DNA from 2 places in the Endozoicomonas sp. GU-1 genome. Region 1 is predicted to be linked to the other one. Evidence: predicted binding sites of a transcription regulator. Region 1 holds the regulator's gene; the other holds the start of a gene.
The links. The regulator sigma-54, encoded in region 1, starts transcription at its own class of promoters, with help from an activator protein. The targets are predictions, from matches to a motif close to TGGCACNNNNNTTGCTNT.
Positions count from the first base shown of each region.

Region 2: the regulator sigma-54 is predicted to act here: its motif matches at 1,910-1,927, upstream of O3276_RS01615 (sugar phosphorylase).

Region 1 is NZ_CP114771.1:2,666,588-2,669,752, forward strand. It holds gene dcuC (C4-dicarboxylate transporter DcuC) at 1-830, opposite strand, end outside; gene O3276_RS11010 (RNA polymerase factor sigma-54) at 1,140-2,600, shown strand; gene hpf (ribosome hibernation-promoting factor, HPF/YfiA family) at 2,742-3,056, shown strand; gene O3276_RS11020 (PTS sugar transporter subunit IIA) at 3,121-3,165, shown strand, end outside.
Region 2 is NZ_CP114771.1:338,049-341,213, reverse strand. It holds gene galU (UTP--glucose-1-phosphate uridylyltransferase GalU) at 1-709, opposite strand, end outside; gene O3276_RS01620 (hypothetical protein) at 923-1,687, opposite strand; gene O3276_RS01615 (sugar phosphorylase) at 1,984-3,165, shown strand, end outside.

The sequences.
Region 1 (3,165 bases):
ATGACCAGGTTCATTTTGATAGACGACACCATCATTTTGGAAAAGATCAACAACAGGAAGAAAGGAATCATGGGCAGCAGCGCATAGAATGCCGGGGCCGGGTCTTTCTGGTCACCGTCTGTAGGTTCGATGCCCTCACCCACATGCTCGGCAACCCTGTAGCCATCTTTCAGATCGCACCGACGCTGCCAGACAAAGTGCAGGGCCGCCGCCACCAGCGCCATGGGGAAGGTGATCCAGGCCTGATAATCCAGGAAGTATTCGGTAATTTCCAGTCCGGACTGGCTGGCGGCAAAATTGGCATTCACCTGGGTGACACCGATTTCAAATGCCGCCGGAGAAGCAATCACGGCAACCGCTGAAGCCGGGCTTAAACCGATATTTCTCAGCACCGGATACAGCGTCACCATCAACAGCAGACCGAGGCCCGTTGCCGAGGTGACGAACATTTGCAGCACAACACTGAGCAGATAACACAGCGCCAGTACCATATAAGGTGAGCGAAAACGGCTGATGGGCTTGACGGCCAGTCGAACCAGCGCTTCTGAGGCACCGATATGGGACATATAGCTGGCAAAACCACCACAGGCCATGATGGTCAGACCCAGGCTGGCCATGCGGAAGCTGAATACCGTGTTCATCAGTTGAAACAGGTCAAAGGGGATAAAACCGGTGGCCTTGGCCGCTGGCAGAATATCTTTTATCCCCATCACCGCGGCGGCACTTAGCAGGACAATACCGGCAATAGCCAGCGAAGCCGATGCACTGTAGTTCTTCACGATGGCGTAGATAACCAGTGCAACTACGGGTATGACAATGAGTATATCCACAGGGGAATCCTGAAAATGGCTAAATTGCGCGCAGGTTATTTCTTGAGCTATTGGTTGTAAATGACCAATGTCAAATAATGATCGGGTAGTTCTTTTTAACCATTCTGACAGTCGTTATGACCGAACTTTAAAGACGGAAAGCGCTTACAACCCACACAAAAACACACGTAATTTCATCGTATTCAATCTTTGCACATTTTTTGCTAAAGCTATGGTTTCAGAAACGTCTATGGGTTTATAATCAGCCGCACATGGAGAGTAAGCCTCTGCAGCCTCCACGGAAAACGAAGTAAAGGTATACGGTTGCCTATGAAGCCTTCCTTACAGCTCAAGATGGGCCAGCAGCTGACCATGACGCCGCAGCTGCAACAGGCCATCCGGCTGCTACAGCTATCGACCCTGGATCTTCAGCAGGAGATTCAGGAGGCCCTGGAGTCCAACCCCATGCTGGAGTCCGAGGATAGCCAGACAGAGGACACCGCCAGCAGTGAAGGACAGGAAGAACTCGTTGATCTGAGCGAAAAAGCCTCAGAACCTGAGCCTCAGGAGATGGCGGAATGGTCAGACAGCATTCCCAATGAACTGCCCGTGGACTCCGCCTGGGACGACGTGTATTCCAGCCTGCCGGCCAGCAGCGGTGACGATGATTATGACCCCCTGGCAAAATCCTCCGCTGTGGAGTCACTTCAGGATCACCTGGAATGGCAACTGGATATGCTGCCCATGAGCGACCGGGACCGGCTGATTGGTCTGGCGATCATCGAAGCAGTTAATCCGGATGGCTATTTAACCTGCACGCTGGATGACCTGTTTGTCTCTCTTCAATCCCAACTGGACGATCTGGAGATTGAAGAGATCCATGTGCTGCAACACCGGGTACAACAATTCGATCCGGTGGGTTGTGGCAGTATTGACCTTAGAGAGTGTCTGTTGGTTCAACTTCGTCAGCTGCCGCCCTCAACACCCCATTTCAACAATGCGGAAAAGCTGCTCACCCGTTACCTTGAGTCCCTTGGCACCCGTGATTATGCCAGCATCATGCGTCATGCCAAACTGAAAGAAGACCAGCTGCGAGAAGCCCTCAGCCTGATTCAGAGCTTCCACCCAAAACCCGGCAGCACCATTGATCAGACAGAAGCCGAATATGTGGTACCGGATATATCCGTCCGGAAAATCAGGGAACGCTGGACGGTGGAACTGAATTCCGACGCCCTGCCCAAACTGCGCATTAATAATAATTATGCGTCCATGGTTCAGAGAGCCAATAACAGCCGCGACAATGTGTTCATGAAGAACCATCTGCAAGAAGCCCGCTGGTTTTTGAAAAACCTGCAAAGCCGCAATGAAACATTGATGAAAGTGGCAAGCCAGATTATTGCCTATCAGCAGGAGTTCCTGGAAAAAGGGGATGAAGCCATGAAACCCCTGGTGCTGGCGGATATTGCCGAGGCGGTGGGGATGCATGAGTCGACGATATCCCGGGTAACGACTCAGAAGTACATGCATACCCCCCGGGGTGTTTACGAGCTGAAGTACTTTTTTTCCAGCCATGTCAGCACCACGGAAGGGGGGGAGTGTTCCTCCACGGCCATTCGGGCCCATATCCGCAAACTTATTGCTGAAGAGACACCGCGCAAACCCCTCAGTGACAATAAAATTGCGGCGATTCTGGGGGATCAGGGCATCAAGGTAGCAAGGCGCACCATTGCCAAATACCGTGAGTCCATGAATATTCCGCCATCCAATGAACGTAAGCAGTTAGTGCCCTAGTTGATACACCGCTCAAAAAGCAGTTTTTTTTGTCTCAGGGCATTCCAAGCTGCACCGACAGTGATAGAATCGAACTCAGCCAGTACGAAAAATCCCGCGGACTGGTGATTATCTGGATAATGGGATTCAGGAGAGCGTTACATGCAAGTCAACATCAGTGGGCATCATGTCGAGGTAACAGAAGCTCTGCACGACTATGTGATCAAAAGACTGGAGCGTCTTGGTTCACATTTTGACCATATCACCAATGTACAGGTGACCCTGAGTGTCGAAAAGCTGGTGCAGAAAGCAGAAGCCGTTTTGCATACCCGCGGGGCCGAGATTAATGCCACCGCCGAGCACGAAGACATGTACGCAGCCATTGACCTGCTCTCGGACAAGTTGGATCGGCAGCTGGTTAAGCGAAAAGAGAAAGCCCTGGACAGGCAACAGGGTGCCAGTGGCCATGCCCTTTGATTTATCAGGTTGCCATTCTTATTCAGCATGATTATTCATCGCATCCTAACCCCCGAGCGCACCCTTGACGGGGTGCACGGGGCCAGCAAAAAGAAAATCCTGGAATTTA
Region 2 (3,165 bases), 2.3 Mb from region 1:
GAGACAAAATGGCATCGGTCAGTTGTACCTCACCGTTTTTTCCCGCCTCGGTGTTGGCAATAATGTCAAAGATATCGGGGGTCAGAACGTAACGGCCAATCACCGCAAGATTGCTGGGAGCCTCTGAGGGCGCAGGCTTTTCCACCATATCCGTTACCCGAATCAAATGCTCATCCAGAGCCTCCCCGGCAATGACTCCATACTTTTCGGTTTCTGCCGCGGGCACTTCCTGTACCGCAAGAATCGTACATCGGAACTGCTTATAGAGATTGACCAGCTGAGCCATCACCGATGACCCCTTATCATTGACACAAAGGTCATCCGCCAGAATGACACCGAAGGGCTGATCACCTATTAATGTCTGACCACAGGCAATGGCATGCCCCAACCCCAGCATCTGATTCTGCCGGGTATATGAGAAGGTACAGGCAGACATCACATCCCGGATCGACGACAGCTTCTCCTCCTTGCCACTACCGGCAATCTCCGCCTCCAGTTCATAGTTAATATCAAAGTGATCCGGTATCGCCCGCTTATTCCTGCCATTAACAAAACCGAGATCCGTTAATCCTGCTTCCATCGCCTCCTCTACCCCGTATTGAATCAGCGGCTTATCAACAATGGGCAGCATTTCCTTGGGCATGGATTTGGTGGCTGGCAAAAAACGTGTGCCATAACCGGCAACAGGAAAGAGGCATTTTGTAATCATTCAATAACTCCGTTTATCACTTGATCTTGAATGCGTTAATACAATGCAGTTCCCATGCCAATGTTACAAGGCACAACTCATGTCAAGAAGGTAAAGAGTGTGAATCAGAGCATTATTGCTGTTTCAGGAGAGGTATTTTGCAATAGCAGGTTCCGGTTTGCTTCTTCCGAAGCTTTCTTTATAGTCGACCCAATCGTTGGGTGAAACCCGCTCTTATTTATGACTTCTGCTTGATAGATCGAATGAATATACCCATTTCCCTTTTGGGGTCACAGGGTGAGTAGATCTACAGATTATCAACATACCTTTCTGGAGGCTGTCTTCATTGCGAAAAAAGAACAGCGGAGAGTAGCTGGTACGGGCATTTGCCTTTTTCAGTCGTTTCATCACCCTCTTATGCGATAAATCCACCACGTCAGCTGATCCGGCTGAAATGAATAAATCACCGTTAAGCAGACCGGAATATTCGCCCCACTTGTGTTGATCTTTTCTTAAATGATCGATCCAGGGATATTTGTACATGCTGACCAGTATTTTCACACTTTCGATGACTTCAGATATTTTACAGATTTTGATATCTACACAATTAACTGTGTCATAGAATTGAGTCAGATTATGGCTTGATTGCTCTGCCTCATCTCGGCTATTGACCTCCTGAAATTTCAACAGCGGGTATTGAGTGATCACCTCCAAGATAAATCTTTTAAGAAAGTCTTTATGACTTTCGTCCAGTGCTCGTGTAATACATGGCGGCTCTCCATTGGTGGCGGCTCCAGGGTATTCGGATATCAGACGCTCATACAATGCTTTAACACTCTGCTTCTCTGCTTTGCGACCATGGTGAAGTTTGATAAAACTCAGTTTTTCCATGACCAGACTTACCAGGCCTGACTTACTGAGAACGGCTTGAGCATCAGCTGGAGTGCCGGGTTTAAGGGCATTATCAAGTGGTAATGAACCTGCTGGTGAGACGTTCATTTTTTCTTCCTGTTATCGGGGTGCACAATACACAAAAGTTAAGGGCTGCCATCATGGTTATTAAATGGCGCATATTGCAAAAATTGCCATGTGTAATTTTTGACCATTATGGCAAAAAATAGTTCAATGCCTTAAAGTGATATATCGCAAAATTTTTTAGATAATGGCGTATATCACTACCATATACCCGCAAAGATGGTCGAATAATATGCCAACGTTACATGGCACAACTCATGCTCCTGGTATTAAGAACGTGAATCAAAACTCCATAACGCTGCTATTTCAGGAGAGGCATTTTGCCAAGCTATCCCCCTATCTTTGCGTCATTTCATCAATCGCTATCCAGGCTTCTTCACATCCCTTATGGCGATCAATCGGATGACCTCGCCAGTATTATCGTCCGCCGGGTTGAGCACTTTCTGCACAACCATGAACCGAAAAGTTTTGACGCCTGGTCAGAGCAGGATATCTATCTGATCACTTATGGCGACAGCCTCACAGAGCACGGGAAACCACCACTGAAAGTACTCAGTGAATTCCTTGGCAGGCACATCCGGCAGCTGATTTCCACCGTGCATATACTGCCCTATTTTCCCTACAGTTCTGATGATGGATTCTCCATCATTGATTATCTGCAGGTTAACCCTGCTCTTGGTGACTGGAATAACGTCAGGGCCATCGCTGAGCGCTATCGGTTAATGACCGACCTGGTTATCAACCACGTATCCCGGGAAAGCCTGTGGTTTGCGGATTTTGTCAGCGGCATCCAGCCTGGGCGGGACTACTTTATTGAGGAAGATCCATCCACAGATCTAACCATGGTCACCCGCCCCAGAAACTCCCCCCTGCTGGTTCCCACCCAGACACGCCGGGGAACCCGCCACGTCTGGGCCACCTTCAGTGAGGACCAGATCGACCTTAACTTCAAAAACCCGGATGTACTGATAAACATGGTCGATATTGTGCTTTTCTACCTTGCCCGGGGCACCAGCGTAGTGCGTCTTGATGCCATAGCTTTCCTATGGAAGAAGCTCAATACAGCCTGCGTACATCTGCCGGAAACCCACGCCATGGTAAAAGTAATGCGACTGATTATTGAACAGGTCCGCCCCGGTGCATTACTGATAACCGAAACCAATGTACCTGACCCGGAAAACTTCAGCTATTTCGCCCGGGGTGATGAGGCGCATCTGGTATACCAGTTTGCACTGCCGCCACTGATACTCCATGCACTGAACCGGGGCACAGAAAAATACCTGACGCACTGGGCAAGGGCATTACCGGAGTACCCTGAGGGTTGTACAACACTGAATTTCACCGCCTCCCATGATGGCATTGGGCTGCGACCGCTTGAAGGGCTCGTTCCCGACAGTGAAGTCGCCGAACTGGTGGACAGCATGCACCGTTTTGGCGGGTTCGTCAGCATGCGCACACTACAGGATCAAAGCGAAAAACCTTATGAGATCAATATCTCTCTA